3 regions of the Pseudomonas sp. XP1 genome follow, and region 3 is predicted to be linked to each of the others. Evidence: riboswitches for the same ligand, from Rfam matches in the RefSeq annotation. Region 3 holds a riboswitch; each other region holds the start of a gene.

Region 1 (6,509 bases), on a different contig from region 3:
GTACAGGCCCCACAAAAACAGTTACCAACTCACCACCATTTAGTTATAAGATAACGTTTCAGTTGACATCCATTCCTATCAGCGAATTCCCATGACAAGCGCCAGTGCCACCCCCACCCTGCTCACCCAGCGCCTGCAGAGCATCGATGCCCTGCGCGGCCTGGTGATCCTGTTCATGCTCCTGGACCACGTCCGCGAAACCTTCTTCCTGCACCGCCAGGTCAGCGACCCGATGGCCATCGATACCACCGAGCCTTCGCTGTTCTTCAGCCGCACCCTGGCCCACCTGTGCGCGCCGGTGTTCGTCATGCTGACCGGGCTGTCGGCCTGGCTGTACGGCGAGAAACACCAGGGCCGCGGCGATGTCTCGGCGTTCCTGTTCAAGCGCGGGCTGTTCCTGGTGGTGCTGGAATTCACCCTGGTCAACTTCGCCTGGACGTTCCAGCTGCCACCCAGCGTCATCTACCTGCAGGTGATCTGGGCCATCGGCGTGAGCATGATCGCCCTGTCGCTGCTGGTCTGGTTGCCACGCGCCGCCCTGATCGCCCTGGGCGCAATCATCATCGCCGGCCACAACCTGCTCGATGGCCTGCACTTCGGCGTCGAATCAGCCTTGCATGTGCCTTGGGCGATCCTGCATGACCGGGGTTGGCTGGAGTACTCCGAAAGCCTGCGTCTGCGTACCTCTTACCCGGTGCTGCCGTGGATCGGTGTCATCGCCCTGGGCTATGGCCTGGGCCCATGGTTCGCCCGTGCCAGCGAGGCCGGCCAACGCCAGCATCGCCTGCTGCTGGCCGGGCTGATCGCGCTGCTGGGCTTTGTTGCGCTGCGCCTGGTCAACGGCTACGGCGAGGCGCCGTGGAGCGCTTACCCGACCGTCACGCAAACCCTGATGAGCTTCTTCAACATCACCAAATACCCGCCGTCGCTGCTGTTCCTGGCCCTGACCCTGGGCTGCGGCCTGCTGTTGCTGCGCGCCTTCGAACGCGCCGGCCAGGCCCGGTGGATCAGTGCCCTGGCGGTGTTCGGCGCGGCACCGATGTTCTTCTACCTGCTGCACCTGTATGTGCTGAAGCTGCTGTACCTGGCCAGCGTGGCGCTGTTTGGCCGCAACCATGGCGACTACTTCGGCTTCGACGGCATCCCTGCGGTGTGGCTGGGGGCAGCGCTGCTGGCGGTTTCGCTGTACCTGCCGGTGCGCTGGTTCGCCCGCCTCAAGGCGCAGCGGCGCGACATCACCTGGCTGAAGTACTTTTGAAAAGCGTTTTCACCCGGCGGCACGATGGTCTACCATGCCGGCCGCCGGTTTCCACCACGGAATCAATAGGGAATCCCAGGCCCGCCAATTCGGGCCAAACGGAACTGCCCCCGCAACTGTAGGTGCCGAGCCTGCTCCATCGATGCCACTGGGCCACGAACCCGGGAAGGCCGGAGCCAGGCCATGACGCACCAGTCAGGAGACCTGCCGGCCTACATTCACCAACCGGCGGGGTGTCCGGGATTGGCCATCAGTGTTGCCCCTGCCGCCAGCGGGGGCTCGGCGATGCCTGTCCGTGCGTTCCTCACCCGAACTGTCCGATAGGAGATCGCCCAGCATGCTGCCCCGTTTTGCCACCCTGCTCGCCGGCCTCGGCCTCACCGGCCTGGCCCAGGCTGCTGCCACCCATTACCCGCTGACGGTCGACAACTGCGGCAAGCCGCAAACCTTCGCCCAGGCGCCGCAACGCACGGTCACCATTGGCCAGGCCGGTACCGAGATGCTCTACGCGCTGGGGCTGGGCGACAAACTGGCAGCCACCTCGCTGTGGTTCAACAACGTGCTGCCCGAGTACCAGATGCAGAACGCCAAGGTGCCGCGCCTGGCCGACAACGAACCCAGCTTCGAGGCGGTAGTGGGCAAGCGCCCGCAACTGGTGACGGTGCAGTTCGAATGGATGGTCGGTGCCCAGGGCGTGGTCGGCACCCGCGAGCAGTTCGATGAACTGGGCATCCCCACCTACCTGCTGCCGTCGGACTGCGAAGGCAAGGACAACCTGGTGGGCGCCGATGGCACCCGCCTGCAGGCGTTCCAGGTCGACACCATCTACAAGAGCGTCAGCCAGCTGGCGGCAATCTTCGACGTACAGGACCGTGGCACGGCCCTGAATACCGAGCTCAGAAGCCGCCTGGACAGTGCCAGGGCGCAACTGGCCGACAAGGACCTGGGCGCCACCTCGGCGCTGTTCTGGTTCTCCAGCGCCGACCTGCACACCGACCCCTACGTGGCGGGCCGCCAGGGGGTCGCCGACTTCATGCTGCGTACCCTCGGCGTGCGCAACGTGGTCGAGTCCAGCGAAGAATGGCCGACCGTAGGTTGGGAAACCCTGGCCAAGGCCAACCCCACCTGGCTGATCATTGCCCGCATGGACCGCCGCCGCTACCCCGCCGACGACTACGAGAAGAAGCTGGCATTCCTGCGTAGCGACCCGGTAACGCGCAACATGGACGCGGTGAAGCACGACCGCATCATCATCCTCGACGCCGACGCCATGCAGGCCGGCATTCGCTTGTTCAGCGGCCTGCAGACGCTGGCTGCCGCCTTCGCCAGCGGCAAAGCAGCCCAGTGATGATGCGCCTGCTACCCTGCATCGCCGTTGCCCTGGCCGCCCTGTTGGCAGCCCTGATGGCCGGCACCGCCATCGGCGAAACCAACCTGTCGCCCGGCGTGGTCAGCCAGGTGCTGGCCAACCACCTGTGGCAGGCCGGCTACCCGGTCGAACCGATCGACGCCGGCATCGTCTGGAACTACCGCCTGCCCCGCACCCTGGTTGCTGCGGCCTGCGGCGCCGGCCTTGCCACCTGCGGCGTGATCCTCCAGGCACTGTTGCGCAACCCGTTGGCCGAGCCTTACCTGCTGGGGCTGTCTGCCGGCGCCTCGACCGGTGCGGTGCTGGTGGGCCTGCTGGGCTTCGGCAGCCTGGCGCTGAGCATGTCTGGCGGCGCCTTCATCGGCGCCCTGGCAGCGTTCGCCCTGGTACTGGTACTGGCCCGGGCAGCCGGCCCCAGCAGCAACAATGCCCAGGTGATCCTTGCCGGGATCGCCGGCTCGCAACTGTTCAACGCCCTTACCGCCTTCCTCATCACCATGTCGGCCACCGCCGAGCAGGCACGCGGCATCCTGTTCTGGCTGCTGGGCAACCTCAGTGGCGTACGTTGGCCTTCGGTGTGGCTGGCCGTGCCGGTTGTACTGTTCGGGCTGCTGGTGTGCCTGTGGCATCGCCGTGCCTTGGATGCCTTCACCTTCGGTGCCGACTCGGCGGCGTCGCTCGGCATCCCGGTGCGGCGTACCCAGTTGCTGCTGATCAGCTGCGCGGCGCTGGTGACCGCCGTGATGGTGTCCATCGTCGGCGCCATCGGTTTTGTCGGGCTGGTGATCCCCCATGCCCTGCGCCTGCTGCTAGGCCCCGGGCACAGCCGCCTGCTGCCCGCCAGCGCACTGGGCGGGGCACTGTTCCTGATTGCCGCCGACATCCTGTCGCGCACCTTGATCCCTGGCCAGGTGATCCCGGTTGGCGTGGTCACCGCGCTGCTCGGCGCACCGGTCTTCGCGTTGATCCTGATCAGCCGCCGGGGGCGCCCATGACGGTCATGACGGCGGTACGGATGGCCCCCTTGAGTTGCCAGAACCTGGGGCTGCAACTGGCCGGCAATACCGTGCTCAGCAATATCGAACTGAGCGTTGTCGCCGGTGAAACCCTGGGCATCGTCGGCCCCAACGGCTCCGGCAAATCCTCGCTGCTGAAGGTGCTGGCCGGGCTGCGCAAGCCAGGCAACGGCGGCGTGCAACTGCTGGGGGAACCGCTCGCACGGTTGCCCCGCCGCCGGGTCGCCCAGGCCTTGGCGCTGGTCGAACAGCAGGCCGACACCCTCGATGCGATCAGCGTGTTCGATGCCGTTGCCCTGGGCCGCACCCCCTGGCTGTCGGCGCTGGCGCCGTTCTCCCGGGAGGACCACGCGATCGTCGAACAGGCCCTGGCCGACCTCGACGCCCTGCACCTGCGCACACGCCTGTGGGGGTCGCTGTCAGGTGGCGAACGCCAGCGCGTGCACATCGCCCGTGCTTTGGCACAGCGGCCGCAGGTGCTGCTGCTGGACGAGCCGACCAACCACCTGGATATCCAGCACCAGCTGAGCCTGTTGCAGCAGGTGCAGGCCTTGCCGGTGACCACCCTGGTGGCCCTGCACGACCTCAACCAGGCGCTCACCTGCGACCGCATCGCGGTGCTCGACAAGGGCCGCCTGGTCGCCCTCGGCAAACCGCTCGAGGTGCTTACACCCGAGCGCCTGCTGAACACCTTCGGCGTGCACGCCCATTACCTCATCGACCCTTTCGACGGCGCGCGCATCCTGCGTTTTCGCGCCCCCTGAACAGGAAGTTCTGCCCATGTCGCGCTCTGTCCCTTTGCTGCTCGCCAGCGCCCTGCTCGCCCCCCCTGCACTGGCCGACTCCGCCCAGTCGCAAAGCAACGGTTTTGTCGAGGATGGCCGCTGGAGCCTGCTCAACCGCAGCGTATTCGACCAGCGCGATTACAAACATGGCGGGCGCAACAGTGCCGGGCGCAACGCCTACAAGCCGCGCAATGAACGTAGCGGCAAGGCCGAGGAATGGGCCTATGGCCTGATGGGCACCTTCCGGTCCGGTTTTACCCAGGGGCTGATCGGTGTCGGGGTCGACGCCCACGCCTACCTGGGCGTGCAACTCGACAGCGGCGGCGGGCGCGTGGGCAAGGCACGCTTGCTCGGGGTGGATAACGAGGGGCACCCGAAGAACGAATACAGCCGTGCCGGCGCGGCACTGAAACTGCGCATGTCCGATACCGTGCTGTCCTACGGTGAGCAACGGGTCAAGACCCCGGTGTTCAGTTCGTCCGATAGCCGCCTGCTGCCCGAGACCGCGACCGGGTTCTTCCTTGACAGTACCGAGTTCGACAACCTCAGGCTGGTGGCAGGGCATTTCAACGAGAACGCCGACCGCAATGCATCCAGCCACGATCAGGGTTTCGTGGTGAACTACTCCAATGGCCGCCAGGGCAACAGCTTCGACCTGGCCGGCGTGGTGTGGAACCCCGGCGCCGTCTTCAGCGGCAGCCTGTACACCTCACGCTACCAGGACAGCTGGAACCAGCATTACCTGGGCAGCACCCTCAGCCATGCCCTGGATGAGCGCCGCAGCCTAACCCTCGACCTAAACCTGTACCGCACCACCGACACCGGCAAGGCGCTGTCAGGGCACATCGACAACACCACCTGGAGCCTGGTCTCGCGTTACGACCACGGGCCGCACGGTTTCAGCCTGGGCTGGCAGCAGGTGGACGGCAACACGCCGTTCGACTACGTGACGCGAGGGGCAATCTTCATTGCCAACGCGGTGCAGATGTCGGACTTCAACGCACCAAACGAAAAGTCGTGGCAGGCGCGCTATGACCTGAACATGGGCGCCTATGGCGTACCGGGGTTGAACCTGACGGCGTTGTACGTGCGCGGGTTCGATATCGACGGCAGCCATGTCGACCCTGCGGGCGGGTATGCCTACCTGGGTTATGGCAAGGGGGGCAAGCATTGGGAGCGCGACCTGGAGGCCCGGTATGTGGTGCAGAGCGGCAAGGCCAAGGGCACCGCGTTTTCGCTGCGGCATAACGTGCATCGGGGCAATACGGCGCAGGCGGAGCTGGATGGGGACCAGATACGGTTGGCGGTGGAATGGCCGTTGGGGGGTGGGTTCTGATGTTCCGCGTTGCCTGAATGGGGCTGCAAGGCAGCCCCAAAATCCATCAGGCAACCACAACTGCCGTATAATCGGCAGCACTCACTGCCCAACCAGGCCACGCCATGCCTCGCTTCCAGAAGTTGCTGCTGCCCCTGCTACTGACTGCAGCCCTCACCGCCTGCGACCAGAAACCCTCCCGCGAAGAACAGATCCTGGCCCAGCTGCCGCTGCAGGATGCCTACACGCACAATATCGAGCGCATGGCCGCGCTGCTCGGCCGCACGCACCCGCAGCTGTCGCAAGCGACCATCCAGAGCGTGCTGCGCAAGCACCTGACCGTCGAGGACCAGCGCCAGGACCTGTTCCGCCTGTACAGCGAAAAGAACTTCAGCAATGCCGAATTCGCCACTATCGTCGAGGCCACCCAAGACCCGGCCAAGGCCCGCGCCCTGGAAGACACCGAGGCCGGCAAGCGCCTGAGCGAGAAGCTCACCGCCCTGATGCGCGAATCGGCCCGCGACGCGAAGGTGCAGGCCCTGGCCGAGCAGCGCATGCAGCAGGTTGAAGACGAGCTGGACGCGCTGGAAAACCCAGGCTCCTGAACGCGGTTCCCCACTGCGCCCATAAGGCGTAACGTTGTACCCATTTCGTAGCCGTTTTCGATCATCCGAGGTCAGGATTGCCACACGCCAAGCACGGACTGCGTCTGGATCTACGCACACTCATTCTGGTGCTTTGCGCCCTTACCGCCGTGGTCATGCTG
Region 2 (6,509 bases), on a different contig from region 3:
GTAAATAACAGCCTGCCGTCAGGCAAGGCCAGGGAGACGCTGTCCAGCGTCAGGATCGACGTGTTCGTCATGCACAACTCCACAAATGCCGCGACATCTCCGGAGCGAACCGGAGGCTGAAGACTGGCCGTCGAAGGGACGGCGGCATCAATGGCGCATTGGACGAATACCTCGTGACAGGGGAATGCGTAGCCTAACGGATAGAGGCATTGTTGTCGCGGGAAAACACATTCCGCGAGTGCGCCACGGACCCTGTGGGTGCGGGTTCACCCGCGAGACAGGCGACGCGGTGGATGGCACGGGCTTCGCCCGTGTTCGCGGGTAAACCCGCTCCCACATGGCCGGCGTCGCCCTTAAGGCGTGCACCGGACCTGCAGGGCCGCGCATGCCCCTGGTTCAGCGCCCCACCAAACGCCTGGTCCAATCGCCGCCGTGGCTCTGCTGGCACGCCTCTTCACTGTCAAACCGTACATGCCAGGCTGGATGATCCAGCTGAATGCCGGCCTGCTCCAGCGCAAGGCCCGTCAGCGCGAGCATGCGCATTTTGGCGTCGCCCGCCAAGGCGGCGGCCTTTTCGGCCTCTCGCTCGAATACCCAGGTAATACGCAGGCTGGCCGGAAAATCCTCGAGAGCCAGACGATGGGTAAGCCAGCTGAAACCGACGATCTCCGCCTTGGCGGTTTCGCAGGCTTCGGTCAGGCAAGCCACCAGCTCACGCTCCAGGCGTGCCATATCGCGCTTGTTCAGGGGTTTCACCGTGGGCCTCGCTGCTCAAAGCCACCACTCTAACGCAGTTGCGGCGCTTGTTGTCGGCCAGCCCGACAGCAATGGTTGACCACCCGCCAGCCACTGCGTAGCCTTGCCACTTCGAGGTTCTTCGGCCAGGCCGAAGCTAAGACGGGAACGCGGTACAAGCCGCGGCTGCCCCCGCAACTGTAAGCACCGACAACGGATCGACACAGCCACTGCGCCCGCGCGCGGGAAGGCGTCATCCCGCCAGCCTGCTGCACCAGCGGGCACATGGAACGGTGCGAGCCAGGAGACCTGCCTCGTCACGTTTTCGACTTTCAACCGGGCGGGGTGATCCGGTGGCGAACAAGCCCGGCCGGCCTGGCCTGCGGCTGTCGTCCTGCATGCCCGCGCCAATCTGCCAAGGGCAATGCGACATGAAAACACTGGCCAAGCTCCCCGTCACCATCGTCACCGGCTTCCTCGGCTCGGGCAAGACCACCTTGCTGCGCCACATGCTCGACAACGCCCAGGGCCGCCGCATTGCGGTGATCGTCAACGAGTTCGGCGAACTGGGCATCGACGGCGAAATCCTCAAGCAGTGCAGCATCGGTTGCACCGAAGAAGAAGCCACCGGTCGCGTCTACGAGCTGGCCAACGGCTGCCTGTGCTGCACCGTGCAGGAAGAGTTCTTCCCGGTGATGCGCGAGCTGGTGGCACGCCGTGGCGACCTGGACCATATCCTCATCGAAACCAGCGGCCTGGCCCTGCCCAAACCGCTGGTGCAAGCCTTCCAGTGGCCGGAAATCCGCAATGCCTGCACCGTCGACGCGGTGATCACGGTAGTCGACAGCCCGGCCGTGGCCGCCGGCACCTTCGCCGCCTACCCGGACCAGGTCGATGCCCAGCGCAAGCTCGACCCCAACCTGGACCACGAGTCACCGCTGCACGAACTGTTCGCCGACCAGCTGGCCAGCGCCGACCTGGTGGTGCTGAACAAGGCCGACCTGATCGACGCCGAAGGCCTGGCCAAGGTCCGCGCCGAGGTGGCCGAAGAACTGCCGCCGGCGGTCAAAGTGATCGAAGCCAGCAGCGGCAAGCTGCCGCTGGAAGTGCTGCTGGGCGTGGGTGCCGAGTCCGAGGCGCACATCGATGGCCGCCGTACCCACCACGACTCGCACCATGACGGCGATGACCATGACGATCACGACCACGATGCCTTCGACTCCATCTCCATCGACCTGCCAGAAGCCGACGAAAGCCTGCTGCTCGACGCCCTGACCCAGTTGGTGGTGGAATTCGGCATCCTGCGCGCCAAAGGCTTCGCTGCCATCCCGGGCAAGCCGATGCGCTTGCTGGTACAGGGCGTGGGCACCCGTTTCGACAAGCACTTCGACCGCGCCTGGCGCACCGACGAACCGCGCATCACCCGCCTGGTGCTGATCGGCCAGGACCTCGACGCCGCCCAGCTGGAAGCGCGCCTGCGCCAGGCACTGGGCGCCTGACCCATGCACCTGCTGCGGACCCAGCCCGGCGGCTTCGTGCCGGATGACAGCATTGCCGACCTCGGCCAGACGCCCGCCGAGCTGGTGATTCTCTGCAGCGGCGATTCCCATCTGGCATTGCTCGCCGATACCGCCGAGCAATTGCCCCAGGATTACCCCAGCCTGCGCCTGGCCAACCCGATGCAGGTACAGAACCATGCCTCGGTCGACCTTTACGTCGACCAGGTACTTCGCCATGCCAAGGTCATCCTGGTGTCGCTGCACGGTGGCGTCGGCTACTGGCGCTATGGCGTCGAGCAGCTGGTCGAGCTGGCCGGCCGAGGCGTGCAACTGATCCTGGTGCCGGGCGACGACCGCCCGGACCCGGAACTGACCAGCCTGGGCAGTGTCAGCGGCGAGCAGGCCGAACGCCTCTGGCACTACTTGCGCCAGGGCGGCAAGGCCAACGCCATCAACCTGTTCAACTGCCTGGCCAGCCAGTGGCTGGGCCGCGACTATGCCTGGGACGAACCACAGCCTTTGCCGCGCACTGCCGTGTATCACCCGGCCAAGGGCAGCGCCACGCTGGAGGACTGGTACCCGCAGTGGCACCCCGAACAGCCAGTGGCGCCGCTGCTGTTCTACCGCTCGCACCTGCAGGCGGCCAACACCGCGTTCATCGATGTGTTCTGCCAGCGCCTGCAGGCCGCCGGGCTCAACCCGTTGCCGATCGCGGTGGCCAGCCTAAAGGAAAGCGCCTGCCTGGAGCAGGTCGAAGCCTGGCTGGACGAGGTGGGGGCCGAAGTGCTGGTCAACACCACCGGCTTTGCCCTGTCCAGCCCCGAACGCCCCAACCTGCGCCCGTTCCGTCGCGACATCCCGGTGCTGCAGGCCATCTGCGCACAAGACAACCAGCCCGGCTGGGAAGCCAGCGAGCAGGGCCTGGGGGCGCGTGACCTGGCCATGCACATTGCCTTGCCCGAACTGGACGGGCGCATCATCACCCGCCCGGTCAGTTTCAAGGACATGGCCTGGCGCAGCGAGCGCAGCCAGTCCGACGTGGTCTGCTACCGCGCCCACCCCGAGCGCATGGACTTTGTCGCCGAACTGGCCCGCCGCTGGGTCGAGCTGGCGCGCCTGCCGAATGCGCAAAAGCGCGTGGCCCTGGTGCTGGCCAACTACCCGACCCGGGATGGCCGCATTGGCAACGGCGTTGGCCTGGACACGCCAGCGGCGGCGCTGAACATTCTCAAGGCCCTGCAGGCCGAAGGCTATCCGCTGGCCGACTTGCCGGGCAGTGGCACGCAACTGATCCACCAGTTGCTCGGCGGCGTGACCAACGACCTCGACCATCTGGACCTGCGCCCCTGTGCGCAGAGCCTGAGCCTGGCCGACTACCAGGCCGCCTTCGAGCGCCTGCCAGAGGCCAACCGCCAGGCTGTGCTGGAGCGTTGGGGGCCGCCGCAGCAAGACCCGATGTACCGCAGTGGCCGGCTGATGGTGGCCGGCCTGCGCTTTGGCTTGACCTTCGTCGGCATTCAGCCGGCGCGGGGTTACCAGGTGGACCCCAGCGCGGTGTACCACGATCCGGACCTGGTGCCGCCGCACGGCTACCTGGCGTTTCACTTCTGGCTGCGCCATGCCTTTGCCGCCGACGCGGTGATCCATGTCGGCAAGCACGGCAACCTCGAATGGCTGCCCGGCAAGGGCGTCGGGTTGTCGGCGCAGTGCTGGCCGGACGCCTTGCTCGGCCCGCTGCCGAACATCTACCCGTTCATCGTCAACGACCCGGGCGAGGGTGCCCAGGCCAAGCGCCGCACCCAGGCGGTGATCATCGACCACCTGATGCCGCCGCTGACCCGTGCCGAAACCTATGGCCCGTTGCGCCACCTGGAGCAATTGGCCGACGAGTTCTACGAGGCCCAGCTGCTCGACCCGCGGCGCGCCCGCGAGTTGCAGCGCGACATTCTCGAACTGGTCAAGGCCAACCACATCGACCGCGAACTGCAACTGGAAGGCCAACTGGACGATGCCGCGGTGTGGTTGCCGCGCCTGGACACCTACCTGTGCGACCTGAAGGAATCGCAGATTCGCGATGGCCTGCATGTGTTCGGCCAGTCCCCGGAAGGCCGGCTGCGCCTGGATACCTTGCTGGCGCTGTCGCGGGTCGAGCGTGGCGACGGTCGCGGCGGCAATGCCAGCCTGCTGCGGGTTCTGGCCAAGGCGCTGGTGCCGGGTTTCGACCCGCTCGATTGCGAACTCGGCCAGCCGTGGCAGGGCGCACGCCCCGAGCAGTTGCAGGCCATGAGCAGCGAGCCCTGGCGCACCTGTGGCGATACCCGCGAACGCCTCGAACTGCTGGCGCTGCAGGTAATCGACCAGGCGCTGGGCGGCACCGCACAGTTGCCTGCCGAGAGCGAATGGCAGCCGGTGCACGATGTGGTGCAGGCGCTGCGCGAAGCGGTGGCACCCAGCCTGGACGCCTGCGGCAGCGCCGAAATGAATGGCCTGCTATCGGCGCTGGCCGGGCGTTTCGTGCCCGCCGGGCCCAGTGGCGCGCCCAGCCGTGGGCGCCTGGACGTGCTGCCTACCGGTCGCAACTTCTATACCGTGGATGTGCGCAACCTGCCTACCACCACCGCCTGGCGCCTGGGCTTCGCCTCGGCCAACCTGGTCCTCGAACGCCACCTGCAGGACCACGGCGATCACCTGCGCCAACTCGGCCTTTCGGTGTGGGGTACGGCAACCATGCGTACCGGCGGCGACGACATCGCCCAGGCCATGGCGCTGATGGGTGTGCGACCGGTATGGGCCACCGGCAGCCAGCGGGTCGACGATTTCGAGATCCTGCCGCTCAGCCTGCTCGACCGCCCGCGGGTTGACGTGACCTTGCGCGTTTCCGGCTTTTTCCGTGATGCCTTCGGCAACCTCATCCGCCTGTTCGATGCTGCAGTGCGGGCGGTGGCCGCGCTGGATGAACCGGACGATCTCAACCCCCTGGCCGCCCGCGTGCGTAGCGAGCGCGCCGCGCTGCAGGCGCAGGGCGTGGACGCCGAGCAGGCCGCGCGCCAGGCTGGCTGGCGGGTGTTCGGTGCCAAGCCCGGGGCCTACGGCGCCGGGGTGCAGAACGCCATCGATGGGCGCCTTTGGCACAGCCGCGACGACCTGGCCGAGGTCTACCTCAACCACGGCGGCTATGCCTACGGCGCCAGTGACGACGGTACCCCGGCCCGCGCCCAGTTCGCCCAGCGCCTGGCCAAGGTGCAGGCGGTGCTGCAGAATCAGGACAATCACGAACACGACCTGCTCGATTCCAACGACTACTACCAGTTCCAGGGTGGCATGCTGGCGGCTTCGGAAACCTTGTCCGGTGCGGCAGTGGCCAGTTACCACGGCGACCACAGCCAGGCCGACCGGCCGCGCATCCGTACCCTCAAGGAAGAGCTGAACCGGGTCATCCGCGCCCGGGCGCTGAACCCGAAGTGGATCGACGGGGTCAAGCGCCATGGCTACAAAGGCGCCTTCGAGATGGCGGCGACGGTCGACAACCTGTTCGCCTTCGACGCTACCACGCAGCTGATCGACGACCATCATTACCAGGCGCTGGCCGATGCCTACGTGCTCGACCCGGCGACCCGCGACTTCATGCGCGAGCACAACCCCGAGGCCCTGCGCGACCTTACCGAACGTTTGCTGGAGGCCCAGCAGCGCGGCCTGTGGCAGGCGCCTGGCGACTACCGCGAAGCCCTAGAGGAACAACTGCTCGACGGCGAGGAACAGGCTTGAAATGAGTGAACCCGTGCAATTTCCACTGGCAGCCGTGGTCGGTGCCGACGACCTTAAACTGGCGCTGTGCCTGACCGCCATCGACCCTAGGATCGGCGGCGTGCTGATCGAGGGGCCGCGTGGCATGGCCAAGAGTACCCTGGCCCGTGGCCTGGCCGACCTGCTCGGTGAGGGCCCGTTCGTCACCCTGCCACTGGGCGCCAGCGAAGAGCGGTTGGTCGGCACCCTCGACCTGGATGCCGCGCTGGGGCAGGGCAAGGCGCAGTTTTCCCCCGGGGTGCTGGCCCAGGCCGATGGCGGCGTGTTGTATGTCGATGAGGTCAACCTGCTGCCCGATACCCTGGTCGACCTGCTGCTCGACGTGGCGGCCAGTGGCACCAACCGCATCGAGCGCGACGGCATCTCGCACCGGCACAGTGCCCGCTTCGTACTGATCGGCACCATGAACCCGGAGGAGGGCGAACTGCGCCCGCAGTTGCTCGACCGCTTTGGCCTCAACGTGGCTCTGGA
Region 3 (6,509 bases):
CCTTTGCCCCCTGGCGTGCGTCGATGCCGTCTTCGGCTTCCAGATGCAGGTCGTTAACATACGGCAGCACGCCCAGTACCGGCTTGCCGGTGCGCTGCTCCAGCCAGTCCAGCCCCGGCTGCAGCAAGGCGATGTCGCCGCGGAAGCGGTTGATGACAAAGCCCTTTACCCGCGCCTGCTCACTGGGCGACAGCAGTTCCAGAGTGCCGACCAGATGGGCGAAAACACCACCACGATTGATGTCGGCAACCAGGATCACCGGGCAGTCCACCGCTTCGGCAAAGCCCATGTTGGCAATGTCCCCGGCACGCAGGTTGATCTCCGCTGGCGAGCCCGCACCTTCGACCATGACCACCGGCCAGGCAGCATTCAGGCGCTGGTGCGAAGCCAGCACCGCCTGCATGGCGATAGCCTTGTAGTCGTGGTAGGCCACCGCGTTCATGCTGGTGACGGCGCGGCCATGGATGATCACCTGGGCGCCGGTATCGCTGTTGGGCTTGAGCAGCACCGGGTTCATGTCGGTATGCGGTTGCAGGCGGCAGGCCTGGGCCTGCACTGCCTGGGCCCGGCCGATTTCACCGCCGTCGGCGGTCACCGCGCTGTTCAGCGCCATGTTCTGCGGCTTGAACGGCACCACGCCAACGCCCTGGCGCAACAGCCAGCGGCACAGCGCGGTCACCAGCGTGCTTTTGCCGGCGTCGGAGGTGGTGCCTTGCACCATGAGGGTGGTCATGCCATTTCCTTCTGATAGGCCGCCAGGGCCTGGGCCAGGCGCTGTTCGTCGGCCGCACAGGCTGGCAGCCCCAGGCGTATTGCCGGCGGGTGCTCGAACAGCCGCACCAGGATGCCGTGGCGGGCGAGAAAGTCATGCAGTTGCGCAGCCTGCTCGCTGCGGACGTACTGGAACAGGTCGCAACCGCCGCTGGGCGCCAGGCCGGCGCTACGCAACAGCACCGCCAGCCGCCGGCTGGCTGCAGCGCAGCGTTCGACCTGCACACGCTGAGCGTCGTGGTCGGCCAGGCTGGCCTGGGCCAGCACTCGGGTCGGGCCATTGACGGTCCACGGCCCAAGCAACTCGGCCAGGTGCAGCAGCAGGCTGCGTTCGGCGGCAACGAACCCCAGGCGCACGCCAGCCAGGCCGAAGAACTTGCCGAACGAGCGCAGCACTATCAGCCCCGGGCGCTCGGCACAATCGACCACGCTTTGCGCCGGGGTGTTGTCCATGAACGCTTCGTCGACCAGCAGCCAGCCACCGCGGGCGGCCAGGCGGGCGTGCCAATCCAGCAGGCGTTCACGCGGCACCCGGCGGCCGGTGGGGTTGTTGGGGTTGACCAGCACCAGTACGTCGAGGCTGTCGAGCGTCGCCTCGACCTGCGCTTCGTCCAGCTCCAGCAACTGATGCCCCGCCCGTTGCCAGGCGTATGGGTGCTCGGCATAGCAAGGTGTCAACACCCCTACCCGGCCGGCTGCGCGCAACAGCGGCAAGGCCTGGATCGCGGCCTGGGAACCGGCCACTGCCAGCAATTGGCGTGCGCCGTAATACGCACGCGCGGCGTCCTCCAGGCCGTCCTCGGTCTCCGGCAGGCGCGCCCAGGCCTCCATTGGAATCGGTGGAATCGGGAAAGGCCATGGCGCAATGCCGCTGGACAGGTCGAGCCACTGCTCGCGAGCGATGCCGTATTGCCGTACCGCCCGCAGCAGGCGGCCTCCGTGTTCAAGCATTGATATAGGCCCCCAGGCAGATCACCAGCAGCCACAGCCATACGCCGCGCTGCACCAGGCCCCAACCGCGTTCGATGGCGTCGGCGTCGGCCATTGGCCCGTCACCCAGGCGTGGCCGCTCATGCAGTTCGCCGTGGTACACCGCCGGGCCACCGAGTTCCACACCTAACGCACCTGCACCGGCGGCCATCACCGGCCCGGCATTGGGGCTGTCCCACAGCGGGCCCTGCTTGCGCCAGCAGGCCAGGGCCAGGCGGGTCTTGCCCAGCAGCGCGTAGGTCAACGCCACCAGCCTGGCAGGAATATAGTTGAGCACATCGTCGACGCGCGCCGCGCACCAGCCGAAGCGTTCGAAGCGCTCGTTGCGATAGCCCCACATGGCATCCAGGGTGTTGCTCAGGCGGTACAGCACCACGCCCGGCGCGCCTGCGACCACGAACCAGAACAGCGCGGCGAATACCGCATCGCTGCCATTCTCCAGCACCGATTCGGTGGCCGCCCGGGCCACCGCAGGTTCGTCCAGTTCGCGGGTTTCGCGGCTGACCAGGTAGCCCACACGGCGCCGTGCTTCTTGCAGGTCACCCTGGCGCAAGGCACTGGCCACCGGCAACACGTGCTCGCCCAGGCTGCGCAGCCCGACGGCGCAGTACAGCGCCAGCACGTCGACCAGCCAGCCGATGTACGGCAGCCAAGACAGGATCAGTGCCACCAGGGTAAGCGGCACCACGGCCAGGAACCATGCGCTTACCCCGTGGCTGCGCCAGCCGCGCCCTCCGGCATTCAGGCGGCGCTCGAGGTTACCGGCCATGTTGCCGAAGGCCACCAGCGGGTGGCGCCGCTGCGGTTCGCCCAGCAGGGCATCCAGGGCCACCCCTGCCACGGTCAGCAAGGCCACGCTCATTGGCGCTCTCCCCATTGGTTCTCAAAGAGCATTTCACTCAAGGGCCGTTCCTCGGCCCAGTTTTCCAGCACCAGCATCGGTGCCGGGTAGAACTCGGTCACCGGCCCCAGGCACAGCACCGCGACCGGCTTGGCCCCGGTCGGCATGCCCAGCAGCGTCGCCAGCGCCTGCGGGTCGAACAGCGACACCCAGCCCATGCCCAGGCCTTCGCCACGGGCTGCCAGCCACAGGTTCTGGATGGCGCAGGCCAGCGAGGCCAGGTCCATTTCCGGCAGGGTGCGGCGGCCGAAGATATGCGGCTCGCGGTTGTCCATCAGGGCGGCCACCAGCAGCTCGGCGCAGTCGTTGATGCCTTCCACCTTCAGCTTCATGAAGGCGTCGGAACGTTCGCCCAAAGCTTCGGCGGTAAGCACCCGCTCTGCTTCCACCAAGGCCTGGATGCGCGCACGCAGGTCGCGCCGGGTGATGCGGATGAAACGCCAGGGCTGCATCAGCCCGACGCTGGGCGCCTGGTGCGCGGCAGCCAACAGGCGGCCCAGCACTTCCGGGGCCACTTCGCCACCGGCGAAATGGCGCATGTCACGGCGTTCGCCGATGGCCCGGTAGATCGCGGCGCGCTCGGCGTCGCTGTAGGCGTGTTCGCTCATGGTCGCAATAGCGCCGCCGCCGCGTCCGGGTTGGAGGGGAAGTAGAAGTGCACGTAGGACGCCGTCAGCCGACCCAGGCGGTAAACCGCTTCGTTGCCACGCCCGCCGTTAGGGCTCAGGCCACGCGCAATCGGCTGCAGTGCGGTATTGGTCAGCGAATGGTGATAGGTGTGCCCGCGCAAGGTGCCTTCCGGCAGCTCCACCGCCTGCAGGGCCAAGGCAGCCAGGCGCTTCTGCATGGTTGCCTCGCCAGGCAGCAGGCCAAGCAGTTCGGCACGCTCGCCGGCCACGTCGGTCAGGGCATCGAGCAGGTACAACATGCCGCCGCACTCGGCCAGCAACGGTTTGCCCTGGGCGTGGTGGGCGCGTATAGCCTCGCTCATCGGCGCATTGGCGGCCAGGGCGTGGTGGTGCAGCTCGGGATAACCGCCCGGCAGATACAGGCTGTCCACTGCCGGCAGTTCGCGGTCGTGCAGCGGCGAGAAGAACTCGAGCTGTGCGCCCAGGTTGCGCAGCAGGTCGAGGTTGGCGCCATAGGTGAAGGCGAAGGCCTCGTCCCGCGCCACGCCAATGCGCACACCGGCCAACGAGGCAGTACTGGCTTGCGGCTCGGGTTCGGCAAAGCTCACTGGCGGCGGCAAGGCAGCATCGCAACTGGCGCCAAGCGCCTCGGCAGCGGCATCCAGGCGCATGTCCAGGTCGTTCAGCTCACTGGCCTGGACCAGCCCCAGGTGGCGGCTGGGCAGCTCTATACCACGCTCGCGGGACAAGCCGCCGTACCAGCGCAGGCCCTCGGTCAGGCTACCTTCCAGCAGTTGCGCGTGGCGCAGGCTACCCACCCGGTTGGCCAGCACACCGGCAAACGGCAGGTCAGCCTGGTAACGTGCCAGGCCCAGGGCCAGGGCGCCGAATGTCTGGGCCATGGCCGTGCCGTCGATCACCGCCAGCACCGGCACCCCGAAGTGGCGCGCCAGGTCGGCGCTGGACGGCGTGCCGTCGAACAGCCCCATCACCCCTTCGATCAGGATCAGGTCGGCCTCGCCGGCGGCTTCCCACAGCAGGCGGCGGCTTTCCTCGGCGCCGATCATCCACAGGTCGAGCTGGTACACCGGCGCGCCGCTGGCCCGCTCGAGGATCATCGGGTCGAGAAAGTCGGGCCCGCACTTGAACACCCGCACCTTGCGCCCGAGGTTGCGGTGCAGGCGGGCCAGGGCGGCGGTGACGGTGGTCTTGCCCTGGCCAGAGGCCGGTGCCGCGATCAGCACGGCGGGGCAATGGCGCTGACTCACAGTTCCACGCCCTTCTGTGCACGGATGCCAGCCTGGAACGCGTGCTTGAGCATGCCCATCTCGGTCACGGTGTCGGCCAGTTCGATCATCTCGGGTTTCGCGGCACGGCCAGTGACGATCACATGCTGCATTGGTGGGCGGGCCTGGATGTCGGACAGCACCTGGTCAAGGTCGAGGTAGCCGTGCTTGAGGGCGATGTTCAGTTCATCGAGCACCACGAACTGCACGCTCGGGTCTTGCAGCAACTGGCGCGACACGGCCCAGGCAGCTTCGGCGGCAGCGATGTCGCGCTGGCGGTCCTGGGTTTCCCAGGTAAAGCCTTCGCCCATCACGTGGTAGCGCACCTGCTCGGGGAAGCGGCGGAAGAACAGCTCCTCGCCGGTGCTGTTGCGGCCTTTGATGAACTGCACCACACCGCACTGCATGCCATGGCCCAGGGCGCGTGCGAGCATACCGAAAGCCGAGCTGCTCTTGCCCTTGCCATTGCCGGTCAGCACCAGCAGCAGCCCGCATTCGTTTGGGGAATTGGCGATGCGTTCGTCGATGATCGCCTTCTTGCGCTGCATGCGCGCCAGGTGGCGTTCGTCGCGTTCGGTGGATTCGCTCATCAGGGTTCTCCGCTGGCTGGCGCCACGGCAACGCGCGGCGACAGGTAAAAGGCGGGCACACGGAGAACGCGCAGGGGCCGTGGCCGTACGCCACGGTGCACCGCGCATCACCCTCCGTGATGCCGTTGGCAGTATCAGGCCGGTCTCCGGGCTTGTGAGCGGGTCTTGGCCCAAGCCTGCGCGCCTTCCCGGGTGCTGACACCCAGTGGCCCTGCGCGGCCGCGACTCACCTACCGTTGCGGGGGCAGCGCCGGAATCGCGCCATGCTGGCACCCACCGGCTTCCCAGTTTCACCCTGCCCAGTCGGGGCTGGCAGGGCACCTGAAACACGCGCGAAGGTTAGAGGGTTGCACCGGGAGCGTCAATCGAAGCAGGCCGCTTTGCAGTCGAACAGGCACGGCCTGGGTAATGGCCAATTCACCTGGTTGTGCCACACTTGAGACAGTGATATCACATAGCCATCATTTTCGGCTGAACGCGATTACAACGATAACAGGAGAGCGCAGCATGCGAGGCCAGATCATCAACAACCCGCGCCTGGAGTTTCTCGCCCCGGTGCTGGAGCGCTGGGGCGACTGCATCGACCGCTTCAACCGGTTTGCTGGCGATGCGGAAGCACCTTACTGGCATGGCGCCGCCGCCAATACCGGGCTGCTTGCCGCAGCGGCGTGGCAGGCTGAACTGGCGGCGCTGCAGCAGTTTGCCGGCAAGAAGCAGCGCGACGAAGGCGAACACGAAGGGCGCTGCGATCTGTCGATCAGCAGTGCCGATGAAGCGCTGTACCTCAGTGTCAGCCAGCGCTGGCCAAAAATCGCCCGGCTGGACATGGCCGAAGCCCTGCAGCAGACCGCTGCCCTCGCGCGCCAGGTGGCCTACCCCAGCCAGTTGAAGGCCGGGGCGCTGTTCATCAGCCCGTGGAAGGCTGGCCAGCATACCAGCCCCGAGGAACTGCAGGACCTGGTCGACGATCTGCAGAAACATACCGCCTGTGCCATCGCCTGGTACTTCCCGTATGCCTATCGCAAGTTGCACAACGAGCTGGGGCAGTATTTCCCGGGGGTGGCGTTGTTGCTCAAGCAGGCTTGAATCGACTCCGGCTCGGGCCGGGCGACGTGGCTTCTGTGGGAGCGGGCGTGCCCGCGAAGAATCCAGCGCGGTGGCTGGCACCGGCTGCGCCGGTGTTCGCGGGCGCGCCCGCTCCCACAGAGCCCCATTTAAGTTTCCTGTCGTAGTGAAGCGAGCCACCGCAGGTGCCCCACGCACAGCCATCATGAGGAGTCAATCCCGATTACTGGTATTACACGGCTGCGGTTTCTGACGTTTTTTGCTCTCGCACTTGCTC

The links. Region 3 has a riboswitch for cobalamin ahead of cobO (cob(I)yrinic acid a,c-diamide adenosyltransferase). Riboswitches for the same ligand answer to the same signal wherever they lie in the genome.
Region 1: it holds a riboswitch for cobalamin, as region 3 does, so the genes downstream of both, ACK1U9_RS11130 (ABC transporter substrate-binding protein) here and cobO (cob(I)yrinic acid a,c-diamide adenosyltransferase) in region 3, are expected to answer to the same signal.
Region 2: it holds a riboswitch for cobalamin, as region 3 does, so the genes downstream of both, cobW (cobalamin biosynthesis protein CobW) here and cobO (cob(I)yrinic acid a,c-diamide adenosyltransferase) in region 3, are expected to answer to the same signal.

What each region holds. Positions count from the first base shown of each region.
Region 1 covers NZ_JBNRIJ010000009.1:147,840-154,348, reverse strand. Annotated here, with positions in the region: gene ACK1U9_RS11135 (DUF1624 domain-containing protein) at 92-1,258, shown strand; cobalamin riboswitch at 1,287-1,484, shown strand; gene ACK1U9_RS11130 (ABC transporter substrate-binding protein) at 1,596-2,606, shown strand; gene ACK1U9_RS11125 (FecCD family ABC transporter permease) at 2,606-3,622, shown strand; gene ACK1U9_RS11120 (ABC transporter ATP-binding protein) at 3,619-4,407, shown strand; gene ACK1U9_RS11115 (OprD family porin) at 4,424-5,764, shown strand; gene ACK1U9_RS11110 (hypothetical protein) at 5,869-6,348, shown strand; gene ACK1U9_RS11105 (sensor domain-containing diguanylate cyclase) at 6,426-6,509, shown strand, end outside.
Region 2 covers NZ_JBNRIJ010000025.1:76,531-83,039, forward strand. Annotated here, with positions in the region: gene ACK1U9_RS19325 (ATP-binding cassette domain-containing protein) at 1-71, opposite strand, end outside; gene ACK1U9_RS19330 (hypothetical protein) at 397-756, opposite strand; cobalamin riboswitch at 854-1,066, shown strand; gene cobW (cobalamin biosynthesis protein CobW) at 1,167-2,234, shown strand; gene cobN (cobaltochelatase subunit CobN) at 2,238-5,999, shown strand; gene ACK1U9_RS19345 (ATP-binding protein) at 6,001-6,509, shown strand, end outside.
Region 3 covers NZ_JBNRIJ010000042.1:7,721-14,229, forward strand. Annotated here, with positions in the region: gene ACK1U9_RS23390 (cobyric acid synthase) at 1-733, opposite strand, end outside; gene cobD (threonine-phosphate decarboxylase CobD) at 730-1,722, opposite strand; gene cbiB (adenosylcobinamide-phosphate synthase CbiB) at 1,715-2,623, opposite strand; gene bluB (5,6-dimethylbenzimidazole synthase) at 2,620-3,270, opposite strand; gene ACK1U9_RS23410 (cobyrinate a,c-diamide synthase) at 3,267-4,559, opposite strand; gene cobO (cob(I)yrinic acid a,c-diamide adenosyltransferase) at 4,556-5,167, opposite strand; cobalamin riboswitch at 5,288-5,507, opposite strand; gene ACK1U9_RS23420 (hypothetical protein) at 5,675-6,253, shown strand; gene ACK1U9_RS23425 (hypothetical protein) at 6,446-6,509, opposite strand, start outside.